3 regions of the Methylobacterium sp. Leaf94 genome follow, and region 3 is predicted to be linked to each of the others. Evidence: predicted binding sites of a transcription regulator. Region 3 holds the regulator's gene; each other region holds the start of a gene.
What was found. Region 3 encodes PhoB, which activates phosphate uptake and scavenging genes when phosphate is short. Its sites were predicted from a motif close to TGTCATNNANCTGTCAT; they were not measured.

Region 1 (3,219 bases), on a different contig from region 3:
CTCGCCGGGATGCTGGACGGCCACGAAGAAGGTGGTGTCGTCGGGGGTGAAATAGGGGCCGCACATCTCGGCGCCGTGGGGCACGCGGAAGAAGTGCTTGCCCGTGCCGCGGCCCGGCCCGTCCGTCTCCACCGCCCAGATGCCGTCGTTGCGGCCGGTGCGGGAGGGCGCGTTGCCGTCCGTGGCGACCCAGAGGCGGCCGAGGCCGTCGACGGCGCAATTGTCCGGCATGCCGAACCAGCCGTTCGTCGTGGTGGCCGACGAGAAGGTGGCGCCGACCTGGGCGATGCTCGGGTCGCCGCAGCGGACCAGGATCTCCCAGGTGAATCCGGTGGCGGCATGGTCGCCGTCGTCGGGGGTGAGCTCGACGATATGGCCGAACCGGTTGTCGGCCCGCGGGTTGGCGGCGTCGACCTGATCGGCCTTGCGCTTCCCGTTGTTGGTCAGCATCACGTAGACCTTGCCGGTCTTCGGGTTGGCCTCGACGTCCTCGGGCCGGTCCATCTTGGTGGCCCCGAGCCGGTCGGCGGCGAGCCGGGCGCCGATCACCACGTCGGCCTGGGATGCAAAGCCGTTCTCGGGCGTCAGCGGACCCTGCCCGAAGACCAGCGGCATCCAGGTGCCGCGCCCGTCGGCGTCGAAGCGGGCGACATGCAGGGTGCCGGAATCGAGGAGGTCGCGGTCGCCGCTGTCGGCCCGGCCCAGGGTGACGAACTTGTAGACGTAGTCGAAACGCTCGTCGTCGCCCTGGTAGATCACGTACTGCCCGGCCTTCGCGACGATGCCGGCCGCGCCCTCGTGCTTGAAGCGCCCCAGGGCCGTGCGCTTCTTGGGGACGCTCGTCGGGTCGAAGGGGTCGATCTCCACCACCCAGCCGAAGCGGTTCGGCTCGTTGGGCTCGCGGCCGAGGTCGAAGCGCGGGTGGAAGCGGCCCCAGGCATAGGCGTTGGCCGGCAGGTTGAAGCGCTTATGGTTGGCGGCCTCCGGCGAGTCCTTCGGCAGGGCGCCGGAGAAGTAGTAGTTGATGTTCTCCTCGCAGGTCAGCCACGTGCCCCAGGGGGTCGTGCCGCCGGCGCAGTTGTTGATCATCCCGAGGACCGACCGGCCGCTGGGATCGGCGCCGGTCCGCACCCGGTCGGTGCCGGCGGCCGGGCCGGTCAGCGCCATCGGCGTCGTGGCGGTGATGCGGCGGGCGTATTTGGAATCCGGCACCACCGTCCAGCGGCCGTCCCGGCGCCGGATCTCGAGGACCGAGCCGCCATGGGCCGCCATCTCGATGTCGACGAGCGCCCGGGTCATGCCCTGGAAGTCCACCGCCTTGCCGTCCTGGCGCCCGAGGCCGGGGAACATGAGTTCCTCGTTGGTGTATTCGTGGTTGACGACGAGGAGGCCGTGCGCCGCCGGGTCGGCCGCCCCCGGCATGGGGAAGTAGCCGACGAAGTCGTTGTTGTAGCCGAACTGCTGGGCCTGTGCCGCCGCGGACTGATTGCGCGGGTCGAAGGCGGGCGCGCCGGGCAGCACCGGGTCGCCCCAGCGGATCAGGATCTCGGCATCGTGCCCGGCGGCGACGTGGTGGTGCGCGTCCGAGCCGGCCTCGATCTCCGCGAACGGGAATCGGGAGTCGCTGGCCGGCGACGCCGGACCCACCGCCTCGCGGGCGGCCAGGGCGCGGGGCGTCACCACCGCCGCGATGGCGCCGACGCCGAGGAGACCGCGCAGGAGGTCGCGCCGATCGAAGCGCGCCGCCACCACGTCGCCGAAGGTCGGGTTGGCGCTGCCGTTCGATCCACGATCCTCGGCGGCCTCGGCGGCCTGCGAGCGGTTCTGGTTCGATGCGGTCATGGCGTGGCGGGTCCGGTGCGGGGCGCGGGCTGACGACCGTCCCCGCTACCCCGCCCGCATGGCACCGGTGTGACAGCGGCCGGTGCCCCGGCCACCGTTCCTTAAGCCTTCCGGCGTGCCGCGGCGGCGGGCTTCTCGGCCGCAGCCTTGGTGCTCTTCGCCGGTTTCTTGGCGGCCGTCGCCTTCGCGGCGGGCTTGGCCGAGGCCTCGTCCCCGTCCGCTGCAGCCGTCTTCCCGGCGGCCTTCGCCGCAGGGGCCTTCTTGACCGCCGCCTTCTTCGGCGGGGCCTTGGCGCCCGCCGCCTTGCGGGCCGGAGCCTTCTTCTTGCCCCCGCCCGCGGCTTCCCGGGCGGCGATCAGCTCCAGTGCCTGGGGCAGGTCGACCGCCTCGGCCGCCATGGTCTTGGGCAGCGTCGCGTTGGTGGTGCCGTCGGTGACGTAGGGGCCGTACTTGCCCGACTTCACCACGATGGGCTTGCCCGTCTCCGGGTGCTCGCCGAGGGGCCGGCCCGGATCGGCCGCCGGCCCGCGCCGGCCGCCGCCCTGCTCCTTGGCGACGATGAGGTCGATGGCCCGGTTGGCGCCGATCTCCAGCACGTCGTCGTCGCGCCCGAGATTCGCGTACATCTTGCCGTGCTGCACGTACGGCCCGAAGCGCCCGAGATTGGCCAGGATCGGCTCGCCGGTCTCGGGGTGGCGGGCCACCTCGCGCGGCAGGGCGAGCAGCTTCAGGGCCATCTCCAGGTCGACCGAGGACGGGCTGGTGCCCTTCGGAATCGAGGAGCGCTTGGGCTTGGGCGCCTCCTTCTCGGCCGCGGCCTCGCCGAGCTGGACGAAGGGACCGAAGCGGCCGTCGCGCACCGTCACGGGCAGGCCGGAGGCGGGATCGTTGCCGAGCACCCGCGTGCCGGGCTGACCGCCGTTCTCCGACGAGCCCTCGCCGTCGCCCTCGACGCCCGAGGCGGCGAGCTGGCGGGTGTACTTGCACTCCGGATAGTTCGAGCAGCCCACGAAGGCGCCGAACTTGCCGAGCTTCAGGGAGAGCTGGCCGGAGCCGCAGGTGGGGCAGGTGCGCGGGTTCGAGCCGTCGGCCTTCTCGGGGAAGATGTGGGCGCCGAGCAGGTCGTTGAGCGCGTCGAGCACCTCCGCGACGCGCAGCTCCTTGGTGCCGGCGATCGCGGCGGAGAAGTCGCGCCAGAAGTCGCGCAGCACCTCGCGCCAGTCGATCTCGGCGTTCGAGACCCGGTCGAGCTGCGTCTCGAGATCGGCGGTGAAGTCGTACTCGACGTAGCGCTTGAAGAAGCTCTCCAGGAAGCCGGTGACGAGGCGGCCCTTGTCCTCGGCCACGAGGCGCTTCTTGTCGATCCGCACGTATTCG
Region 2 (3,219 bases), on a different contig from region 3:
CGCTTGCACCCCCCGTCATCCCGGGGCCGCGCCGCTCGGGATCCAGACACACAGGTGGTGCAGGACCATCGACGGGCGGCGCCCCTGGATCGCACGCCGCTGCCCCTTCGGGTCCGGGCTCGCCTGCGGCGCCCCGGAATGGCGGCGCGTCCTCCCCTGCGATCACCCTGTCCACGGGGGGCCGCGTCGGGCTGGATCGACCCCTGGGAACAGGGGGGTGGGACGCGATGCGCCCTCGTCGTCAGAACACGTGCCGCAGGATGACGAACAGCCCGCCCGCCAGGGTGATGGCGGCCGGCAGGGTCAGCACCCAGGCAAGCGCCATGTTGCGCACGGTGGCGACCTGCAGACCCGAGCCGTTGGCCGCCATGGTGCCGGCGACGCCGCTCGACAGGATGTGGGTGGTGGAGACGGGCAATCCGTAGAGCTCGGCCAGCCCGATGGTGCCGGCGGCCACCATCTCGGCCGAGGCGCCCTGGGCGTAGGTGAGGTGGGTCTTGCCGATGCGCTCGCCCACCGTGACGACGATGCGCTTCCAGCCGACCAGGGTGCCGAGGCCGAGCGCCAGGGCGACGCAGACCTTCACCCAGGTGGGGATGTAGCGGGTGCCGTCGTTGAGCAGGCCCTCGTAGGCCTTGAGTACCTTGCCCTCGGCCTCCGGGAAGCCGGCGCCGGCGGCCGGCAGCAGCCGCACCGCGTCGGCGGCGAGGTACATGTCGTTGCGCAGGTTCGGGGTGGCGGCGGCCGGCACCTGGCGGATCGCGCCGTGGCGCTGCACCGAGGCGGCGATGTCGTCCGAGAGGGCGGCCAGCGCCGCATAGACGGCGGGGGTGTTCAGCGCCTTCGTCCGCAGGGCCTCGCTGACCTGCGCCCGGGCGGCCGCCGCATCGGGACGGGCCGCACCCGCGGCCCGGGCGGCGAACACCGTGCGGGCGTCCCGCGACTGCTGCACGAAGACCGGCGTCATGTCGTCCGACATGGTGCGGTTGAGGGCGTAGGCGGTGGGGGCCGCGCCGATCAGGATCAGCATGATCAGGCCCATGCCCTTCTGGCCGTCGTTGCCGCCGTGGAAGAACGACACCAGGGTGCAGGTGAGGATGAGGAGGCCGCGGATCCAGAGCGGGGGCGGGGCCTCGCCCGCGGGGGCCTCGTAGAGGTCCCGGCGCCGGACCACCGCCTTCATGGCCACGAGCAGCAGGGCCGCCAGGACGAAGCCGAGGACGGGTGAGAACAGCAGCCCCTCCAGCACCGTCACGGCCTGTCCCCACTCGACCCCGGAGGTGCCCTGGCCCTCGGGCGCCATCAGCTGGTTGGCGAGGCCGACGCCGATCACCGAACCGATCAGGGCGTGGGAGGAGGAGTTCGGCAGGCCAAGCGCCCAGGTGCCGAGGTTCCACAGAATCGCGGCGATCAGCAACGCGAAGATCATCGCGTAGCCGGCGGACGAGCCGACCTGCAGGATAAGCTCCACCGGCAGCAGGGTGACGATGGCGTAGGCGACCGCGCCGGAGGACAGCATGACGCCGAGGAAGTTGAAGGCGCCAGACCAGATCACCGCCACCACCGGCGGCAGTGCGTGGGTGTAGATCACCGTCGCCACCGCGTTGGCGGTGTCGTGGAAGCCGTTCACGAACTCGAAGGCCAGGGCGATCAGGAGGGCCAGGGCGAGGAGGGCGAAGGCCCCCAGCGCAAGCGGCGTCTCGCCGACCGCGTTCATGTCGTGGATCAGGCTGTAGCCAGCATAGGCGAGGCCGCCGAGGAGGACGAGGGCGAAGGCCAGGAGGCCCGAGACGGGGATGCGGCCGTCGAGGTTCGGGCCCGGGCGGCGGCCCGGTTCCGCCTGCGGCACCGGGCGGAGTCCGGGGGCGATCGCATCGGCCATGATTCGGGTCTCCCGGCTGGGCGATCGCCGCTGCGGGTCGATCCCGGCAGGATCCCCGCGCGTCCCGGGCTCTATGACGGTTCCGTCTCAGGACGATGACAGCCGGTGGCCTCCTGGCAGCGGCCGGGATGAAACCCATTCTTGGTTCGTAACGGCTGCCGGCCCGGCCCGCAGCGGCTCAAGAAAGCGGCCCGAAACCTGTGCGCTGCAACACACACATGCGTCAGCACTTGTTTGCCGAGGGGCAAACCCCAGATATAAAAGCATCATGACGCTGTCGCGTCCGGTCTGGCCGCGCTTCCGACCTGCGCAAGGTCCGCGATTCTTCCCATTCATGTCCGCGGGTCGCCCGCTGTGTCCATGCAGGGGAGAGGCCCTCCCGAAGGCGATACGCTCCCGATCCGTCACACGCCGCAGGGCCCCGCCCGCGAAAGCCAGTCCGCGAGTCATTCGATCCATGAACCAGCTTGTCCGCATGTCACAGGTCGGCGAGGCCGATGCCATCGCCGAACCCTCCGCCGAGTTGCGGGTGCCGTTCGCGCAGTCCGGTGCCTTCGTGTGCAAATTCATCATCGGCGAGCCCAACGACCGCGCCGTCTGCTGCGGCGCCCCGGCGCCGGACGGCAAGAGCTGGTGCGCGTTCCATCGCCGCATCGTGTTCGAGCCGGCCCGGCCCGGCCGCCTGCGCTGATCCGCAGACGTCCCATCGCGCGCTCACCCCAACCCCGTCGGTCCCCCCGGCGGGGTTTTCCTATGCGGAACCGGTCGCATCCTAGTCGTCGCCCTCCTCCTCGTAGGGGCGATAGGTGCGCAGGCGCCGGCCGTCGGGGAACTCGACGCTGCGGGACCGCACCACGAGGTACCCGGCCTCCTGGGCCTGGCGGATCCGTCGGGCCCGGTCGTCCTCGTACCCGAACGGGCCAGTCGATTCCGGGACGACGCCGTAGCTGTAGCGCATCACCGGCGGGCGCGTCGTGACGCGGCGGACGGCGGGGTCCTGGCGGTCTTGGGCGCGCGCCACCGTCCGGACGGCAGGACGACGCGACGGGGATGCCGCCGGGCGCGCGACCCGCACGCGTGCTTGGGTATTCCCACGCGCGCTTTTCGGCGTCCGGACCGCCGCGTGCGTCGGGCGCCGCGCCTCGGCAGGCGCCGCGGCCGCCTGCTCGGGCGCCTCGGGCTTGGTGACCGGAGCCTTGGTCTGCGAGGATTTGGCCAGCGGAGCCTTGGCCAGCGGAACCTTGGCCAACGGAGCCTTGGCCTCGTCGGTCCCCCGGGGCGGCGGGTCGGTCCAGGTCCGCCCGGAAGCGGAGGACGGTGGCGTCTGCGCATGCGCC
Region 3 (3,219 bases):
CGGCATGGGCCTCTCGGGCGGCCAGCAGCAGCGCCTCTGCATCGCCCGCACGGTGGCCCAGCGCCCCGAGGTGATCCTGTTCGACGAGCCGACCTCGGCCCTCGACCCGATCTCGACGGGCCGCATCGAGGAGCTGATCGAGCAGCTGCGTTCGGAATTCACCATCGTCATCGTCACGCACAACATGCAGCAGGCGGCGCGCATCTCGCAGTTCACCGCCTTCATGTATCTCGGCGAACTGGTGGAGTTCGGGCCCACCACGCGCATCTTCATGAATCCGGAAAAGCGCCAGACGCAGGACTACATCACCGGCCGCTTCGGCTGATCCTCCGCCGGCCGGTCTCGGCCCGCGTCCCCCATCACCGCCAGGGCGGGCCCCGGACAGACGGGCCCGATCGAGGAGCGAACCCCATGCCCGACCACATCGTCAAATCCTATGATACGGACCTCGAGGACCTGCGCCGCTCGATCTCCGAGATGGGCGGCATCGCCGAGAAGATGATGACCGAGGCCGGCGAGGCCCTGGTGCGCCGGGACGCGCCCCTGGCCCAGGCGGTGATCGCCGCCGACGCCCGCCTCGACACCCTCCAGCGCGAGATCGAGGAGCGGGCGATCCTGCTCATCGCCCGGCGCCAGCCCCTGGCCATCGACCTGCGCGAGACCGTGACGGCGATCCGCGTGTCGAACGATCTCGAACGCATCGGCGACCTTGCCAAGAACGTCGCCAAGCGCGTCGTGGCGATCGCCGACCAGATCCAGCCGCAGAAGATCGTCATCGGCGTCCAGCACATGAGCGACCTGGTGCAGGAGCAGCTCAAGGACGTCCTCGACGCCTATGCCAGCCGCGACACCAAGGCGGCCCTCGACGTCTGGGAGCGCGACGACGCCATCGATGCCCTCTACAATTCCCTGTTCCGCGAGCTCCTGACCTACATGATGGAGGACCCGCGCAACATCTCGTTCTGCACGCATCTCCTGTTCGTGGCCAAGAACATCGAGCGCATTGGCGACCACACCACCAACATCGCCGAGACGATCCACTACCTCGTCACCGGCGAGAACCTCCTGGCCGAGCGCGAGCGCCCGAAGAACGACGCGTCCAACTACGCCACCGTGGACATGCCCGGCGCGGCCTGACCCCCGTGCCGGTCTGATCGAAAGCGCACGATGAGTACGCGTATCCTGATCGTCGAGGACGAGGAGGCCCTGACCCTCCTCCTCCGCTACAACCTCGAGGCCGAGGGGTTCATCGTCGACTCGGCCGCCCGCGGCGACGAGGCGGACCTGCGCCTGCAGGAGCAGGTGCCTGACCTCGTCCTGCTCGACTGGATGCTGCCGGCCCTGTCGGGGATCGAGCTCTGCCGCCGCATCCGCGCCCGGCGCGAGACCGAGCGGCTGCCGGTCATCATGCTCACGGCGCGGGGCGAGGAGGGCGACCGCATCCGGGGCCTCGGAACGGGCGCCGACGACTACATCGTGAAGCCGTTCTCGGTGCCGGAGCTCCTCGCCCGGGTCCGCGCCCTGCTGCGCCGGGCCAAGCCGGCCCACGTCGCCAACCTGCTGGTGGCCGGCGACATCGAGCTCGACCGGGTCAGCCACCGCATTCGCCGGGAAGGCCGCGAGATCCATCTCGGGCCGACCGAGTTCAAGCTCCTCGAATTCCTGATGCAGAGCCCCGGCCGGGTGTTCTCGCGCGAGCAGCTCCTCGACGGCGTCTGGGGCCACGACGTCTACATCGACGAGCGCACGGTCGACGTCCATGTCGGGCGCCTGCGCAAGGCCCTGAACCGCCCGCGCCAGAGCGACCCGATCCGCACGGTCCGCGGCTCGGGCTACTCCTTCGACGAGATGTTCGAGGCCGAGGCCGAGTAGCCGATCCCGAGGCGCGTCGGCCCAGCCGTCAGGCGGACAGCCGGGCCCGCCGCCTAGGCGAAGATCATCGCATCGGTGGGCAGGTGGACGGTGAAGGCCTTGCCCTCGTCGACCCAGCCCGGACCGGCGGCGCCGTGGTTGATGCCGTTGGCTTCCTCGGCACTGCCGGCGAAGTGATGCTGGCCGGTCTGGGTGTTGTAGAAGCGCTCCAGGGTCAGGCCGCCGGGGGCGCCCGCATCCGCGTAGGCCTCGAAGGCCACGCCCTCGTACGTGTAGGTCGGCGCCGTCTTGAGGACCTGGTCCCGCTCGGCGACGCTCGTCGTGAAGAAGTGGGCGTTCGAGGCCGTGTCGAAGAACCGGAACACGTCCACCGTGTCGGCGCCCTGGGCCGGGGCCGCCCACGGGGTGCCCTCGTAGGTGAACCACGGCAGCGTCTTTTCGATCTGCGCCTTCTCGGCCGTACTCGTGGTGTAGAAGTGATCCCCCGTATGGGTGTCGTAGAACCGATAGACCGCCGTGACGGCGGTGCCGGCGACCGGGCTCGTCTGTGCCGCCGCGGCCACCACCGGGGCGGGCGGCGCACCGTACAGGGCCTGGATCCCGGCGATGTCGCCGGCCGACAGGGTCGTGATGCCCCTGTCGAGGATGGTGTTCATCACCTCGGGCTTGGCGTCGTAATGGTCGAGGCCGAGCGCGTGGCCGATCTCGTGCAGCGCCACCAGGGAGAAATCGACGTTCTGGGTGCCGAAGACGCGGGCGCCGGAGGCGTGCCAGCCCTCGCCGCTGTCGAAGGTCACCTCCGCGGACTGCATGCGCTGGCCGCTGTAGGAATAGGTGGCGTAGCCCAGGGTCTTGCCGAGCCCGTCGATCCCCCCGAGGGTGAAGTCGATCTGGGCGTTGGCCGTCGCGGCCACCTGCTGGAAGGCGATGTCGGCGGCGGCGGCCCAGGTGGCGAAGGCGGCCTGGAGGAGGCTCACGAAGCCGGTGGGGATCGTGCCGTCGACGGCCCAGGTGACGGTGCCGCCGCCCGTGCCTGCCGCGCCCGTTCCCCAGCGTGGACCTTCCAGCGCATAATCCCCCATCGACCGCCCTCCCGTGCGTTCGGGCCAGGGTCGGCGGCAGAGCTTGCGAAATCCTTACCGGACCGGCCGCCACGCGTCGGGGCGGCGCGTCCTCACACGATGCTGCGCACCACGCCGCCATCGACGCGCAGCGCCGCCCCGCTGGTGGCGCTGGCGGCCGGGCTGCAGATGTAGGCGACCATGCTGGCGACCTCCTCGACGGTGGCGAGGCGGCCGATCAGCGAGGTCGGGCGGTGCTCGGCCACGAAGGCGCGGCCGGCGGCGT

Region 1: ASG63_RS18165 (PhoX family protein) is a predicted target of PhoB. The motif match lies at 1,901-1,917, and genes of this name have one in related genera.
Region 2: ASG63_RS19590 (inorganic phosphate transporter) is a predicted target of PhoB. The motif match lies at 2,140-2,156, and genes of this name have one in related genera.

The regions. Positions count from the first base shown of each region.
Region 1 covers NZ_LMRM01000038.1:7,775-10,993, reverse strand. Annotated here, with positions in the region: gene ASG63_RS18165 (PhoX family protein) at 1-1,842, opposite strand, end outside; gene topA (type I DNA topoisomerase) at 1,944-3,219, opposite strand, start outside.
Region 2 covers NZ_LMRM01000045.1:218,084-221,302, forward strand. Annotated here, with positions in the region: gene ASG63_RS19590 (inorganic phosphate transporter) at 242-1,882, opposite strand; gene ASG63_RS19595 (GcrA family cell cycle regulator) at 2,340-2,573, shown strand; gene ASG63_RS19600 (hypothetical protein) at 2,655-3,219, opposite strand, start outside.
Region 3 covers NZ_LMRM01000008.1:100,495-103,713, forward strand. Annotated here, with positions in the region: gene pstB (phosphate ABC transporter ATP-binding protein PstB) at 1-325, shown strand, start outside; gene phoU (phosphate signaling complex protein PhoU) at 412-1,137, shown strand; gene phoB (phosphate regulon transcriptional regulator PhoB) at 1,168-1,872, shown strand; gene ASG63_RS06575 (matrixin family metalloprotease) at 1,926-2,954, opposite strand; gene ASG63_RS06580 (SDR family NAD(P)-dependent oxidoreductase) at 3,047-3,219, opposite strand, start outside.